3 regions of the Enterobacter quasiroggenkampii genome follow, and region 1 is predicted to be linked to each of the others. Evidence: predicted binding sites of a transcription regulator. Region 1 holds the regulator's gene; each other region holds the start of a gene.
What was found. The regulator CRP, encoded in region 1, controls carbon source genes, mostly activating them, when cyclic AMP is high. The targets are predictions, from matches to a motif close to ATGTGANNNNNNTCACAT.
Positions count from the first base shown of each region.

Region 2: the regulator CRP is predicted to act here: its motif matches at 3,725-3,742, upstream of V1572_RS14940 (2-hydroxycarboxylate transporter family protein).
Region 3: the regulator CRP is predicted to act here: its motif matches at 1,082-1,099, upstream of V1572_RS05265 (glycine dehydrogenase).

Region 1 is NZ_CP143745.1:185,929-191,550, reverse strand. Features, by position in the region: gene V1572_RS01055 (YccS/YhfK family putative transporter) at 1-484, opposite strand, end outside; gene crp (cAMP-activated global transcriptional regulator CRP) at 542-1,174, opposite strand; gene V1572_RS01045 (OsmC family protein) at 1,486-1,890, shown strand; gene V1572_RS01040 (phosphoribulokinase) at 1,986-2,855, opposite strand; gene V1572_RS01035 (YheU family protein) at 2,886-3,104, opposite strand; gene V1572_RS01030 (hydrolase) at 3,101-4,123, opposite strand; gene mdcA (malonate decarboxylase subunit alpha) at 4,352-5,622, shown strand, end outside.
Region 2 is NZ_CP143745.1:3,105,947-3,111,568, reverse strand. Features, by position in the region: gene V1572_RS14960 (glutathione S-transferase family protein) at 1-412, shown strand, start outside; gene pptA (tautomerase PptA) at 450-680, shown strand; gene V1572_RS14950 (Kdo(2)-lipid IV(A) acyltransferase) at 864-1,865, shown strand; gene V1572_RS14945 (NAD-dependent malic enzyme) at 1,910-3,595, opposite strand; gene V1572_RS14940 (2-hydroxycarboxylate transporter family protein) at 4,009-5,340, shown strand; gene V1572_RS14935 (helix-turn-helix domain-containing protein) at 5,462-5,622, shown strand, end outside.
Region 3 is NZ_CP143745.1:1,096,749-1,102,370, reverse strand. Features, by position in the region: gene V1572_RS05275 (DUF4312 family protein) at 1-267, opposite strand, end outside; gene V1572_RS05270 (SFCGS family glycine-rich protein) at 270-632, opposite strand; gene V1572_RS05265 (glycine dehydrogenase) at 643-981, opposite strand; gene V1572_RS05260 (Hok/Gef family protein) at 1,399-1,554, shown strand; gene cybC (cytochrome b562) at 1,624-2,010, opposite strand; gene pmbA (metalloprotease PmbA) at 2,049-3,401, opposite strand; gene yjgA (ribosome biogenesis factor YjgA) at 3,497-4,048, shown strand; gene mpl (UDP-N-acetylmuramate:L-alanyl-gamma-D-glutamyl-meso-diaminopimelate ligase) at 4,125-5,504, opposite strand.

The sequences.
Region 1 (5,622 bases):
GCAGCGGCTGTTCCCGCCACAGCCAGAACCAGAACCAGTTGAACAGCCCGTACCACAGTGTCCCCAGGGCGTAGATCAGCAGCGGCTCCCACACCGGCATATTCCCGGCGAGGCTTAGCGTAAAGATGGCCGCAATCAGCGAAGCGGGAAGCAGGCGAGCGTGCAGCGAACTGATTTCCGCCGTGACGCCGAGCGTCATCGCCAGCACGGTCAGGATCAGCGGCAGCGGGATATCACGAGCCAGTAACAGCTGTACGGCAAGGCTACAGCCGGCAAACAGGCAGCCACCAATAATCAGGCGTTTGAAAAAGCGCTTATGCGGCGTGTCCAGACCGGCGATGTTGCAGCAGGCGGGCACGAGGGAAAACAGCAGGCCTTGCTGAAGGTGTCCGAGGATCAGGCCTATGGCCACGGGTAGACACAACACCAGCGTTTGTCGCAGTGCGTAGTTAACTTCCGGGTGATAAATCAGCCTGCGCCACATGGGGAGTAGAGACAAAAACGGCGTGACACCTTGCGATGGCACGCCGTTTGAGCGGAATTAACGCGTTCCGTAGACCACGATGGTTTTACCGTGGGCGGAAATCAGGTTTTGATCTTCCAGCATTTTCAGGATACGGCCCACTGTTTCACGGGAGCAACCAACGATCTGACCAATTTCCTGACGGGTAATTTTAATTTGCATGCCGTCCGGGTGGGTCATGGCGTCCGGCTGTTTCGCCAGGTTCAGCAGAGTTTGTGCGATGCGGCCCGTCACGTCCAGGAAGGCGAGGTTGCCCACTTTCTCTGAGGTGACCTGCAGGCGGCGCGCCATCTGGGAAGAGAGACGCATCAGAATATCAGGGTTAACCTGAATCAGCTGACGGAACTTCTTGTAAGAAATTTCAGCCACTTCACATGCTGTCTTTGCACGAACCCAGGCGCTACGTTCCTGGCCCTCTTCAAACAGGCCCAGTTCACCGATGAAATCGCCCTGGTTCAGATAAGAAAGGATCATCTCTTTCCCTTCTTCATCTTTGATCAGCACTGCCACCGAGCCTTTAACGATGTAATACAACGTTTCCGCTTTTTCACCCTGGTGAATCAGCGTGCTCTTCGATGGGTACTTATGAATGTGGCAATGAGACAAGAACCATTCGAGAGTCGGGTCTGTTTGCGGTTTGCCAAGCACCATGCGCTGTTATCCTCTGTTATAAGCTGTCACCAGAGTCATCAGATGCATCCGGACTCTGGGGTTGCAATCGAATTCTTACCCATACCCTGGGAAGTCGGCTACCGTAACGTTTCGCAGCCAGTAAAGTTTGATGTCCTCTGCATACATGTGTAACGTCAATGTATTACTGTAGCATCCTGAGTGTTTTAGCATAGCTTTCGCCGCGTGTCTCCTGGTGTCTCGCTTCAGCATGATGCAGGTCGCCTTCCATTGCGAGAAATGTAACGCACGCGTAATCTGTCACCAAAAATGCAACGTTGGAGTTTAAGAATATGCAAGCGCGCGTGAAGTGGGTTGAAGGTTTAACGTTCCTGGGCGAATCCGCGTCAGGGCACCAGATTTTGATGGACGGTAACTCCGGCGATAAAGCGCCCAGCCCAATGGAAATGGTGCTGATGGCGGCAGGGGGATGCAGCGCCATTGACGTGGTGTCGATTCTGCAAAAAGGTCGTCATGACGTGACGGATTGTGAGGTGAAACTGACGTCAGAACGTCGCGAAGAGGCGCCACGCCTGTTCACCCACATTAATCTGCACTTTGTGGTTACCGGTAAGGCGCTGAAAGACGCGGCGGTTTCACGTGCGGTGGACCTGTCTGCCGAGAAGTACTGCTCTGTGGCGTTAATGCTGGAAAAAGCGGTAAAAATTACCCATTCGTATGAAGTGATCGAGGCTTAATCTTTTGGCGGGTGGCGCTTCGCTAACCCGCCCTACAAAAGCTACAACTGCACGAACGTAGGCCGGATAAGCGAAGCGTCATCCGGCAACAGACGTCACGCAATCTGCTTTCCTTCCATCAACCGCTCCACAAGCGGCGTCATGATGAGCTCCATCGCCAGCCCCATTTTTCCGCCCGGCACGACCAATGTATTCATGTGAGAAATAAACGAGCCCTGTAGCATCGCCAGCAGCCAGGGGTAATCAATGCCTTCGAGATTGCGGAAATGGATCACCACAAAGCTCTCATCCAGGGATGGGATACTTTTGGCCGCGAACGGGTTGGAGGTGTCCACCGTCGGCACGCGCTGGAAGTTGATATGGGTGCGGGAGAACTGCGGCGTCAGGAAGTTGATGTAATCTTCCATGGAGCGCACCACCGAGTCCATCACCGCCTCTCGCGAATGGCCGCGTTCGCTCATGTCACGCGTCAGCTTCTGGATCCACTCCAGGTTAACGATAGGCACCACGCCAACCAGCAGGTCCACTTGGCGCGCCACGTCGTGTTGCGGCGTGACCACGCCGCCGTGTAATCCTTCGTAAAACAGCACGTCGGTGGGTTCCGGCAGGGGCTGCCAGGGGGTAAAGGTACCCGGCACCTGATTCCAGGGAACGGCTTCATCATAGGTATGCAGATACTTGCGAGACTGCCCTTTGCCGCTCTGACCGTACTCAATAAAGGTTTGTTCCAGCAGGCCGAAGTCATTGGCTTCCGGACCGAAGTAGCTGATATGTTTTCCCAGATCGCGCGCCTTACGGATGGCCATGTCCATCTCCGGACGCGTGTAGCGGTGAAAGCTGTCGCCTTCGACCTCCGCCGCACGGAGATTCAGCTGGGCGAAAATCTTGCGAAATGCGAGGCTGGTGGTGGTGGTTCCCGCACCACTCGACCCCGTAACGGCAATAACCGGATGTCTGGCAGACATAGCAACTCCCTGACTGAAAAGGGTGGAAGATCAGCCGTGAAACGCGTTGCGGGGCATGATATTGACCGTCTCATGCAGTTCTGACCACACCAGCACCACGTCGCCGCTTTTCAGCTGGCGCTTTACATCGTTGACCTTTTGCTCAAGCGAGCGTTCCTGTTCACCATAATCGGTGCCTTCGCGTAATACAAAGCTTTCAATCAGATTATCGAGCGTTTCGGGAGCCAGATCCTGCCAGGGAATAATCATGTTGCACCGTCCAGATAAGGGGTTAGCCAGTCAGGAATACGCGTCTCAAGCCACATTTTCGGGCGGCGCAGCGTGCCGCCGATAAACCCGACGTGGCCGCCGTGCTCGGTCAACTGATAGTGAACGTTGTCGGGCAGGAATTCCTGAGCGGGAATCGAGTGATGATCCATAAACGGGTCATCTTTGGCATGAATGATCAGCGTCGGCTGCGTGATCTTGCTGAGCAGCGGCATGGCGCTGCACTGACGATAATAGTCAATCGCATCGGCGAAGCCGTGAATTTTCGCGGTGATCAGATCGTCGAATTCGCGAATGCGGCGCACTTTTTTCAACTGGCGCAGGCTGACCGGGAGGGTGTCCGGGTAGGCCTTCAGTTTACGCGCCGCGTTGGCCTTCAGCAGGTTGAGCAGGTAGCGCTGATAGACGCGGGAAAAGCCTTTATCCATGTGGTAGCTGCACTGCTCCAGCATGAACGGGGCGGAGACGATGACGGCGGCATCCAGCGGGACGCTTTCCCCCTCTTTAGCCAGCAGGCAGGCCAGCATATTGCCGCCCAGCGAGTAGCCTACGGCCGCGGTGGGCACGGTGCCGAAGTTGTCCCGCAGCCAGTGTAAAAACCACGTGCCGTCTTCGGTTTCACCCGAGTGATAGATGCGTTTCTGACGATTCGGTTCGCCGCTGCAGCCGCGAAAATGCATCACCACGCCGAGCCAGCCGCGCGCTTTGGCCGCCTCAATTAACCCGTGCGCATACGGGCTGTGAAGGCTGCCTTCCAGACCGTGAAAAACCACCAGCCGCGGCTTATGGCGAGCCTGATCCGGTGCTTCGCTCCAGGCGAGATCCAGAAAGTCACCGTCTGGCAGGTCTAGCCGCTGCCAGTGTGGGGTGAATTGCACCTTGCGGCGGATCAGTCGCGGCAGCATGGTCTGCAAATGGCGATTGGCGACGCCGCGCATAGGCACGAACTCAGTGCTGTCTTCGGCTGCAATCCCGAAGCCTGATGGAATGATTTGGGTCATAAGCGCGATGCTGATTCTTGTCAGAAATTAACGATACTTTCCGAATTGTACCCCGTTTAGCCTGGTTTTCCGAAACATGAACTGATCCCGATCACAAATATTTACCTTGATTATTACTCTCAGGCTAATGATTCAGCTCTACGCTTAATTGATGCCTTTCTCACCAGAGCGCACACTTTACTCAACGTTAAGCAAATCAAAATGATTAGCTGAATCAGGAGGTTAATAATGTTATCTGGGCAAACACCCACCCGGCAATGGAACACGCGACGCAGCGAAAAAGCGCGTCGTCTGGCCTCCGTACCGGTGCAGGGCAAGGTACTGCCAACCGGCGATCTCGTCGCCATGCTGGAAAAACTGATCGCGCCAGGCGACAAGGTCGTGCTGGAAGGTAACAACCAGAAGCAGGCCGATTTCCTTTCCCGCTCGCTGGCCGAAGTGAACCCGCAGATCGTCCACGACCTGCATATGATCATGCCAAGCGTTGGCCGTAGCGAACATCTGGATATCTTTGAGAAAGGCATCGCCCGCAAGCTGGATTTCTCCTTCTCCGGGACGCAGAGCCTGCGCATCTCCCAACTGCTCGAGGATGGTCAGCTCGAAATCGGCGCGATTCATACCTATATCGAACTCTATTCTCGTCTCTACGTCGACCTGTCGCCCAACGTGGCGCTGATTGCCGGCTTTAAAGCTGACCGCAAAGGCAACCTCTATACCGGGGCGAGCACCGAAGATACCCCGGCGCTGGTGGAAGCCGCCGCGTTCCATGACGGCATCGTCATCGCGCAGGTGAACGAGCTGGTGGATGACGAGTGTGACCTGCCGCGCGTGGATATTCCGGGCTCGTGGATTGACTTCGTGGTGGTTGCCGATAAGCCGTTCTTTATCGAACCGCTGTTTACCCGCGACCCGCGCCTGATTAAACAGGAACACATCCTGATGGCAATGATGGCCATCAAGGGTATTTATGCGGAACACCAGGTGCAGTCCCTGAACCACGGGATCGGCTTTAACACTGCGGCGATCGAGCTGCTGCTGCCTACCTACGGTGAACAGCTCGGGCTCAAAGGCAAAATCTGTAAACACTGGACGCTGAACCCGCATCCAACGCTGATCCCGGCCATCGAAAGCGGCTGGGTCGAGAGCGTGCACTGCTTCGGCGGCGAGCTGGGGATGGAAGAGTACATCCGCGCGCGTCCGGACGTCTTCTTTACCGGTGCCGACGGCTCCATGCGCTCCAACCGCGCGTTCTGCCAGCTGGCAGGTCAGTACGCGGTGGATATGTTCATCGGCTCTACGCTGCAGGTGGACGGCTACGCCAACTCCTCAACCGTGACCCGTGGTCGTCTGTCCGGCTTCGGCGGTGCGCCAAACATGGGTCACGACCCGCACGGTCGTCGCCACGCCACGCCAGCCTGGCTGAACATGATCACCGAACCTGACCCAATGCAGCGCGGCAAAAAACTGGTCGTGCAGATGGTGGAAACCTTCCAGGCGGG
Region 2 (5,622 bases), 1.8 Mb from region 1:
GATTGCCCTGATGGTGCTCGACCGGTGTCCCGAGCTCGCCCCGCCCGTGGGGCAGGCTGAACGTCAGCAGTTTCAGCGTTTGCTCATCTGGTTCGTAGCCAACGTCTATCCCACGTTTACCTATGCAGACTATCCCGAACGCTGGGTGCCGGATGCGCCGGAACAGCTGCAGAAAAACTGCATCGAATACCGGAAATCTCTTTATTTGTGGTTCGAAAGCCAGCTTAAGGCTGCCCCGTTTGCGCTGGGGGAACGGCTGACGCTGCTGGATGTGTATATTGCGGTGGCGCGCACCTGGGGGCCCCGTCACGCCTGGTTTGCCGAAAATACCCCTAAATTCACGGCGATTGCGGACGCCGTATGTCAGCGACCGGAACTGCACAAGGTGTTAAAGGCAAACAATATTATCTGATAACGTGGAACCCTCATTCACAACCTGAAGCCTGTACATGCCACACGTAGATATCAAATGTTTTCCCCGTGATTTGAACGACGAACAAAAAGCTGCCTTGGCGGCAGATATTGCCGACGTGATTATTCGCCATTTCAACAGCAAAGACAGTTCCGTGTCGGTGGCGTTGAAGCAGATCGCGCCTGAAGACTGGAAGGCGCAGGTCTGGGATACCGAAATTGGACCGAAGCTGGAGGAGCTTATTAAGAAGCCCGGGTATTCGATGTAAGATCTTCTGCCGGGGAGCGAATAAATCCTCCCCGGCTTGTTTTCCCGTTTTCGCAAAAATCGATAAAAATGCGTTTTGTCTTATCCGCTACAATTAACGTTTCTGACTGGCATATTATTCATCCTTAGGAAAGATCTCCAACAGAATCAATTAAGGACAGACACGTTAAAGGATAATTTTCTGATGACAAAATTACCCCGTTTTTCATTCGCCTTTCTTCATCCCCGTTACTGGCTAAGCTGGGCCGGCATTGCGGCTCTGTGGCTCATCATGCTGCTCCCTTATCCGCTTCTGTTCAGAATCGGTCATGGCCTGGGGCGACTGGCGATGCGCTTACTTCCTCGCCGCGTCGAGATTGCCCGCCGCAACCTGGAACTTTGTTTCCCGGAGATGAAAAAGGATGAACGCGAGTCATTGCTGCAGCGTAATTTTGAATCGGTAGGAATGGGGGTGATTGAAACTGGGATGGCATGGTTCTGGCCTGCGTGGCGGGTGAAGAAATGCTTTACCGTGCAGGGGTATGAGCACATGGAAAAGGCGAGGGCGCAGGCAAAAGGCGTGGTGCTGGTGGGGATGCATTTTCTGACCCTTGAGCTGGGCGCGCGGATATTTGGCATGCTCAACCCCGGTATCGGGGTGTATCGCCCTAATAACAATGCTCTGCTGGACTGGCTTCAGACGCGAGGGCGCCTGCGCTCCAACAAAACCATGCTCGATCGCCATGATTTAAAGGGAATGATCCGCTCGCTGAAGCAGAATGAAATTTTGTGGTACGCCCCGGATCACGACTATGGCAAAACCAACAGCGTGTTTGTGCCGTTCTTTGCGGTGCCGGATGCCGCAACGACGGCGGGCAGCTATATGCTGGTCAAAAGCGCTAAGCCTGCCGTCATCCCCTTTGTGCCGCGTCGCAGGGCGGATGGCACCGGTTACGAGCTGATTATTCTGGAGGATATCAGTGAGGCGTTGCAGGGCGGCGATAAAGAAGCCGTGGCGACGCAGATGAACAGGGCAATTGAGCAGGCCGTACGCATGGCCCCAGAGCAGTATATGTGGCTGCACCGTCGCTTCAAAACGCGTCCTGAAGGGGTACCTGATCGGTATGCCCGTCTGAAACAGGCGGCAACTCGGGGTGATAATCTCTCCGCCAGCGATTTTTCTGACCGCTCAGGCATACAGCACTGACACCACAGCGATGCCCTCACCCTGCGGTGAGGGCATGACCGGCGCTACAACGCGGATCGGCGGTACGGCGCATAGTCCGCCTGCCACCAGGTCTTCTCGATACGCGCCAGCAGGGTTTCATCATCTAACGATGGCGCCACGCCTTGTTCAATCGCGGCCCGGGCGACGGCAACGGCAATCTGGCGCGAGACAGTTTCAATTTGATCTACCGGCGGCAGCAATCCTCCTCTTTCCGTGGTCACGAGCGGAGACTGGGCGGCCAGGCTGCGGCTTGCTGCCATCAGCATCTCTTCCGTCACCCGGCGCGCGTTACAGGCCAGAACGCCAAGCCCAAGACCCGGGAAGATATAGGCGTTGTTACACTGGGCAATCTCGTAGTGCGCATTCTCCCAGAATACCGGCGCGAACGGGCTGCCGGTGGCCACCAGCGCGGCCCCCTGGGTCCAGGCGATAAGATCCTGAGGCTGGGCCTCCGCCCGCGACGTTGGGTTCGAGAGCGGCATGATAATCGGGCGTGGGCAGTGGCGATGCATCTCTTTGACGATCTCTTCACTGAACAGCCCCGGCTGACCTGAAACGCCGATCATCACCGTTGGATGTGCGTTCTTCACCACGTCCAGCAGGGAAATATTCTTCGCGTCTACCTGCCAGCGGCTTACGGCGTCGCGCGCGGTAAGCAGGTTTTTCTGGAAATCGAGCAGGTTGGTCATGTCGTCGGTCAGCAGGCCGAAGCGATCGACCATGAAGATCCTGCTGCGGGCTTCGGACTCGGTCAGGCCGTCATCGACCATCAGCGCCACAATTTTTTCAGCGATCCCGCATCCCGCAGAGCCGCTGCCGAGGAAGACCACGCGCTGATCGCGAATGCGCGTGCCCGCCGCGTGGGACGCTGCGATCAGCGTCCCTGCGGTGACGGCTGCCGTGCCCTGGATATCATCATTGAAGCAGCACAGCTGATCGCGGTAGCGCTGAAGAAGCCGGGTGGCATTTTTCTGTGCAAAGTCTTCAAATTGCAGGAGAACGTTGGGCCAGCGCGCTTTAACCGTGCTGATAAACATATCCATAAATTCAGCGTATTGATCGTCGCTGATGCGCGGATGACGCCAGCCCATGTACATCGGGTCGTCGAGGTGTTGCTGATTATTGGTGCCGACATCCAGCATAATCGGAAGGGTGGAGGCCGGATGGATCCCTCCGCAGGCGGTATAGAGCGACAGCTTGCCAATCGGAATGCCCATACCGCCGATACCCTGGTCGCCGAGCCCTAAAATGCGCTCTCCGTCCGTTACCACAATTACCCGAACGTCGTTGCGCGAGAAACTTTGCAGCATCTCATCAATACGATGGCGGTTAGGCCATGAAATAAACAAGCCGCGCGCGCGGCGATAAATCGTGGAGAAATGCTCGCAGGCTTCACCCACCGTCGGGGTATAGATAATCGGTAACGTCTCTTTCAGATGCGAACGCAAGAGGTTGTAAAAGAGAGTTTCATTGGTGTCCTGTATATTGCGCAAATAAACATGACGGGAAATATCGCTTTTAAAATGGCAGAACTGCACCCAGGCGCGCTCGGTTTGCTCTTCAATGGTTTCAACGTTATGCGGCAATAATCCATGCAAATTAAAATTATCCCGTTCTTCTTTAATAAAGGCGAGGCCTTTATTTAATAACGGATTTTCCAGCAGTACGGCGCCATTATAGGGCGTGTACAGAACGTCTTTACGAGACATGGTCAACTCCTGAATATTTAAACGAAACAGAAATAAGACGTGCAGAAACAGTGACTTTAAGGATGATAAAGGCACGGAGTTTTCTGTGTTTTGTTGGGGAGCTAATTTAGCGCTTAGCTAACGGATCAGGAGTGACAAGGTTCACATTCTTTCTGGTTTTATTAATTTCAAAAGAATTGCATTGAATGTAATGAATAACTTTAGTTACATAATAATGAATTAAATTATTTAAAAGGAAAGGGCTATTGTGTTCACATTTCTCTTTGGGAGGGCATGTTAATTTCACGCTGAGCCTGTTTTTAGAAAAGGCCACCAAAGTTTTTATTTTCTATTTAAGAACATTTATTCGAATCAGGAATAGTTTTCGTTTATTCCGTTCTCTGCATATCCGAACACAAATTTCAGGTGATTATATGAAAGATAATCCTGTACCGACTTCTGAGCTGTCGACCTCGCGTTTCGCCTTTGGGCTCAACAATACTGAGGTTGGCGCAGTCCCGTTGATGCTGTTCGTGGGGATTGCCGCGATTGTGGCGACGTCCGCCTGGGCAGGGCTGCTGCCGAAAAATATGATAGGCGGACTGGCAGTCATCATGACCCTTGGCTTTGCGTTTGCCAAAGTGGGGCGTCAAATCCCCGTGCTGAAGGACATCGGCGGCCCGGCGATCCTGTGTCTGATGGTGCCTTCCGTGCTGGTCTATTTTGGCGCATTCGGGAAACAAACCCTTGATACGGTGCATCTGCTGATGAAGGAGGCGAATCTGCTCTATTTCGTCATCGCCTGCCTGGTAGTCGGCAGTATTCTGGGGATGAACCGGGTGCTGCTGATCCAGGGCATGATGCGCATGTTTGTTCCGCTGGTGGCGGGAACATTGATGGCCGTGCTGAGCGGCCTCATTGTGGGAACGCTGTTTGGGTATACGCCTTACCACACCTTCTTCTTTATCATTGTCCCTATCATTGGCGGCGGAATTGGCGAGGGGATTTTGCCCCTGTCTCTGGCCTATTCGGCCATACTGGGGCAGACGCCGGACGTCTACGTGGCGCAGCTGGCTCCCGCTGCGGTCGTCGGAAATATCTTCGCCATTATTTGTGCGGGCTCGCTGGCGCGTCTCGGGACGAAACGTCCTGCGCTTTCAGGAAATGGCATGCTCACGCGGAGTAAAGACGACGCCAGCCTGTTTGCCGGGGCGCCAGGCGCACAGCAGACAGATTTTCATCTGATGGGCGGCGGATTGCTGATGGTGTGCGCGTTTTTCATCGTCGGAGGCTTGTTTGAAAAACTGGTCCACATTCCCGGCCCGGTGCTGATGATCCTGATTGCCGTCCTGTGTAAATACTTCAGGGTGATCCCGGCCTCAATGGAGCAGGGGGCGCACAGCTGCTATAAATTCGTTTCGGCTGCGCTGGTCTGGCCGCTGATGATCGGCCTCGGGATGCTATACGTGCCGCTTGAAAGCGTGGTGTCGGTCTTCTCGGTGGGCTATGTAGTGGTATGCGGATCGGTGGTGATTGCGATGGCGCTGAGCGGCTACGTGATTGCGTCGCGTCTGAATATGTATCCGGTGGAAGCGGCGATTGTAACCTGCTGCCACAGTGGGCTGGGCGGTACGGGAGATGTGGCCATTCTGTCCGCCTCCAACCGCATGTCGCTCATGCCGTTCGCGCAGATTGCGACGCGTATCGGCGGTGCCTCGACGGTCATTTTCGCCACGCTGCTGATGGGCTGGGTTATGGCGCACTGATTCGAAACCTCAGGATACTGAATCGCAACGACATTTACAGCGTGTCGCTGCGGTTCAGTCCTTTATAAAACTCACCGCGCTGTATAGAATTACCGCAGCCACAGCGACGGGATACCACACGATGACCGGAAGAGTTGATTATCAGATTGAAAAATATCTCCTGACCGAAGCCGCCGAACCGGAGCGCCTGACGCGCCAGTGGGCGGAGGTGCTGGAGGAGTGTCGTGAGCAACAGTCCGGTGCGGAGGATCGTCTGCGTCTCGCGTTGCTTAATGTGGATTA
Region 3 (5,622 bases), 910 kb from region 1:
ATTGATGGCTGTCACGTTGACGGTCACATCCAGCTCCACGCTGTAGGTGCGTCTTTCCCGGCGCAGAAAGAAGAACAGAAACGCTTCTTTACGCACCGCTTCTTGCGCCTGAACGACCTGCACATCCTGTGGCTCAATACGCAGTAAGATATGCGGTGAGGCTTTCATCACCGCGGCCTGAACGTGGTTGAGCGCGTCGGCAAAGGCGCGCGCTTTGGCGTCGCCCTTCCCCTTCACTCTCACCGTGGTTGTGAACTGTTCTTTCATGCTTATGCGCCGTATTTCTTCTGCCACGCCTGTACCAGACGCTCGCCAAGCTCTTCTTTATCCATAAAGCCAAAGCCCAGCACGTTGCAGCCTTCGTTGATGGCAGTCACGCCCTCTTCCACGGAACGCATGCCGTATTTGGCTTTGTAGCCATACTTGGTCTGGGCGGTGATGGCACCCGCGCCGCCGCTGCCGCAGAAGGAGATGCCGAAGGTGGCGTTTTCCGCTTTCATTACGTCGCCCAGCTTCATGTCTGCCGCCATGCCCGGTACGACAACCGCGCGTCCACCTGCTTTTTCCACACCGGCAGCCACTTTCTGACCTTTACCCAGGCGATCGCCAATCACGACTGTAATCTGTTCCATGTGTTGCTCCTTAAAGGTTGTCTTTTGCGACTTCAAAGTGAACGGAGAGCAGCCAGGCTTCTTCATCAGGAAGGTTGCCAAACTGCGCGACCACTTCACGGGCAAGCCGCATTGAATCCGGTGAAATTTCGTCAAACAGCTCTGCTTCAACCTCCGGTAGCGGCTCGCCGGTCACGGACCGGTGCGCCATGGCGCGCACGTGGGAGGTGAGCATCTGCTCCTGTACTGCATTGGGGATGATGTTGTTCCGGGCCAGCAGGGCATAGACCTGCTGCAGCATGGTGTTTGCGAGTTGATCTGTTTGCACCGCCTGTTCCCCAACGTCGTTCATTACCGCTCCGTTAATCACTGGTCTTACCCCGTTAATGGCTCTGGATTAAAACTAACGGTGGGAGGGACGGGTTTGTAGCGAGTTGTTTTCCACTTCGAAGTGGAAAGGCGAGCCGCAGCAGTGATCTGTGCCACATAAATGCGCCGAATCTGGATAAATCAATGTATTCGCGTGATGAATATCACGCTATTACGCGGGAACGAACGGGTAAGCAGAGTGGAAAAGATTCCGAGCAGGCTCGTAGAAATGTGACGTGGATAAGGTTTTCTTATGGGGATTGGGTAGAGTGGCGGCGGGTGCTTGAGACTGACCGTCTCAGGCATGGGACGGAAAGTGGAAAGCCCCGCCTGATAGAAAATCAGGGCGGGGGCTCGAAACGACACGTCACGACCGTGGAGTTCGCTACCTCGCCCGCTTTAAAGCAAGGAGGCATCCATGAAACGCAGAAACCCAAGTATCGGGGTTTTGATGATTATTGCTTTGACAATAATCATCTTAACGCTGGTGACGAGGAAAACACTGTGCGAAATCCGTTTTCGAAACGGCTCGCTTGAAGTGACAGCGCGGATGGATTGTCGCTCCGGCCAGTAGGGAGCAAGGATGCGGAGGCGCGTCATGCGCCTCCGCATACGGGGAAGGACGTACAGCTCAGGCACCCAATTAACGATACTTTTTGTGGTACGTATTGCGCGTGGTCACAAACTGCTCGGCCGCCGCCTGGGCCTCTTTCACTTTGCCTTCGTTAGCGAGCTTCAGCGCGCCGTCGATCTGGCCGACCAGCACGTCAAAGCCGTGGCGGTAGTCTTTCATCTCTGCACTGTCTGCCGCTTTGCTTTCCAGCTTTGGCGGCGTCGCTTTTTGGGCGTCCAGCGCCGCTTCACGCATTTTGGTCAGCGCGTCTTTCATTTCCGCCGCATTGTCGGTTTTCTGGACCACCTTCAGGTTTTGACCGAGGATGCCCATGTCGTCTTCAAGATCGGCAGCAAACGCAGAAGAGCCAAGAACCAGCGTTGAAGCTGCGACGATCGCTAACAGATGTTTACGCATTGCTCACTTCCTTTTTTATTATTAACAAAACGCTATCTTTATTGTCCGGCGATTTTCATTTCCGGAAGTAATACAGAACCACACTGTATATTGCTGCGTGTTTCAATATCGTTACCGACCGTAACGATATTGCGCCACATATCCTTCAGATTGCCAGCGATGGTAATTTCGCTCACTGGATACTGGATTTCACCGTTTTCCACCCAGAAGCCCGCCGCACCGCGAGAGTAGTCTCCGGTGATGCCGCTGACGCCCTGCCCCATCAGCTCGGTCACCACCAGACCGGTGCCCATCTCCTTCAGCATCTGCTCAAAGTTGAGGCCCTGCCCGGCAATGCGCCAGTTGTGAATACCGCCCGCGTGCCCGGTGCTTTTCAGCCCCAGCTTGCGCGCAGAGTAGTTGGTCAGCAGCCACTGGGTCAGCACGCCGTCTTTGACAATGTCACGACGCTCGGTGCGCACGCCTTCGCTGTCGAACGGCGTGGAGGCCAGCCCTTTCAGCAGGTGCGGATGTTCTTCGATGGTCAGCCATTCCGGCAGGATCTGCTTGCCCAGCGAGTCGAGCAGGAAGGTTGATTTACGGTAAACGGAGCCGCCCGCAATCGCGCCCACCAGATGGCCAAACAGACCGGTCGCCACTTCATTGGCAAAAATCACCGGCGCTTTCATGGTGGAGAGTTTACGCGGCGACAGGCGAGACAGCGTGCGTTCGGCACACGCTTTGCCTACCCACTCCGGAGACTGCAAATCCCCCAGCGCGCGGCCAATGGTGTAGGCGTAGTCGCGCTCCATGTCACCGTTCTCTTCGGCGATGACGCAGCTGGAGAGCGAGTGGCGGGTAGAGCAGTAGCCCTGCAGCATGCCGTGGCTGTTGCCAAAGACTTTGATGCCGTAATGGCTATTGAAGCTGCCGCCTTCGGTATTGGTGATGCGCTTGTCGGCCTGCAGGGAAGCCTGCTCGGCGCGCGCGGCCAGTTCAATGGCTTCGTCCGGGGTCACTTCCGCCGGGTGGAAAAGATCGAGATCCGGCGCGTCAAACGCCAGCAGGTCTTTATCGGCCACGCCGGCGTAAGGATCCGGCGAGGTGTAACGGGCGATATCCAGCGCGGCCTGCACCGTACGGGCGATGGCATCCGGACTGAGATCGGTGGATGACGCACTGCCTTTGCGATTCTGGTGGTATACCGTGATACCCAGCGCGCCGTCGCTGTTGAATTCGACATTCTCCACTTCGCCATAGCGGGTGCTCACGCTAATGCCGGTGGTTTTGCTGACCGCCACTTCGGCGCCATCTGATTTTTCTGAAGCAAGCATCAGCGCGGTGGAGACGGCTTCTTCCAGAATCTTACGCTGCGCTTCAACTTGTGAGGTTACTTTCATCGCAAATGCCATACTGTAAGAGAGAGTTAACTGAAGTCTAACAGAGAACCGTTTTTCAGTGCGCGTCTTAACTGGTAACATTAGCCTCTTTTTTTAAGGAGCCTGACATGACTAAGCAGCCCGAAGACTGGCTCGACGACGTTCCCGGTGATGACATCGAAGACGAAGATGATGAGATCATCTGGGTCAGTAAAAGTGAAATTAAACGTGACGCCGAAGAGTTAAAACAGCTTGGCGCGGAAATGGTAGAACTGGGTAAAAACGCGCTTGATAAGATCCCGCTCGACCAGGATCTGCGCGATGCCATTGAACTGGCACAGAAAATCAAAAAAGAAGGCCGTCGTCGCCAGCTTCAGCTTATCGGGAAAATGCTGCGTCAGCGCGATGTTGATCCGATCCGCCAGGCGCTGGACAAGCTGAAAAACCGCCACAACCAGCAGGTTGCGCTGTTCCACAAGCTGGAGCAGATCCGCGATCGTCTGATTGAACAGGGTGATGACGCCGTACCGGAAGTGCTGAACCTGTGGCCGGATGCCGACCGCCAGCAGCTGCGTTCCTTGATCCGCAACGCGAAGAAAGAGAAAGAAGGGAATAAGCCGCCGAAGTCTGCGCGCCTGATTTTCCAGTATCTGCGCGAGCTGTCTGAGAACGAAGAGTAATCCGTTCCCCTCACCCCGGAGGGGCGAGGCGGAAAAGAACGTAGGCCCGGTAAGCGTGAGCGCCACCGGGCTTTTTTTACGCGTCGGCGGCCGCTTCCGCTTTCTTCGCCAGCCCGTCCAGCAGCTTCTGATGGATCCCACCAAAACCGCCGTTGCTCATCACCAGAATATGGTCGCCAGGCTGAGCGGCTTTCACCACCATATCCGCGAGCGCATCCACATCTGCACTCCAGTGTGCCGGCTGAATGCAGGCATCGGCCACTTCCGCGACCTGCCACGGAATATGCTGCGGCTGAAGCAGGAAGACTTCATCGGCACGTCCTAACGACGGCGCGAGATCGTCTTTGCAGATGCCCATCTTCATGGTGTTCGAGCGTGGTTCCAGCACCGCCAGAATGCGCGCGGTACCGCCAACTTTGCCACGCAGGGCGGCAAGCGTGGCCAGAATGGCCGTTGGGTGGTGCGCGAAATCGTCATACACGGTGACGCCGTGGGCTTCACCGCGCAGTTCCAGACGGCGGCGGGCATTGATAAACGAGCCCAGCGCATTCGCCGCATCCGCAGGCTGAACGCCCACGTGACGCGCTGCGGCAATCGCCATCAGGCCGTTGTGCATATTGTGTTCGCCCACCAGGCCCCACTTCACCTCACCCACCTTTTCACCGTCGAGCAGCACTTCCCACTCGGAGGCATCGGCATTGAGTTTCTTCGCCTGCCAGTGGCCCTGCTCGCCCACCAGCTCCTGCTCGCTCCAGCAGCCCATTGCCAGGGTCTGCTTCAGGTTAATGTCGTTTTCAGGCAGGATGATGCGGCCCTGGCCTGGAACAATGCGCACCAGGTGGTGGAACTGTTTCTGAATGGCCTTCAGGTCGTCAAAAATATCCGCGTGGTCAAACTCAAGGTTATTGAGGATCAGCGTGCGCGGGCAGTAATGCACGAACTTAGAGCGCTTGTCGAAGAACGCGCAGTCATACTCGTCGGCTTCGATCACAAAGAACGGGCTGTCCCCCAGGCGAGCAGAAACGTCAAAGTTGCCCGGTACGCCGCCGATGACGAAGCCCGGCTTATAGCCGCAGGCTTCGAGAATCCAGGTCGCCATGCCCGCGGTAGTCGTTTTGCCGTGGGTACCGGCAACGGCAACTACCCAGCGGTCACGCAGGACGAAGTCATGCAGCCACTGCGGACCGGACATGAACGGGATATTGCGTTCCAGTACCGCCTCAACGCACGGGTTACCGCGGGTCATGGCGTTGCCAATGATCACCAGATCCGGCTCAGGATCCAGCTGGCTGGCATCGTAGCCCTGAATTAAAGCGATGCCCTGTTTCTCCAGAAGTGTGCTCATTGGCGGATACACATTGGCGTCCGAACCTGTCACCTCATGGCCCAGCGAGCGCGCCAGCATTGCCAGTCCGCCCATGAAAGTGCCACAAATCCCCAATATATGAATGCGCATACGTCACTATCCTTCTTCAATGTGGCGCACATTTTACTCACATGTCAGCGGGTGTGAAACGCATTTCAGGAAAATCCGTATCCTGCTGGCGCGATTCACCTCTGCGCTACTATTTGAA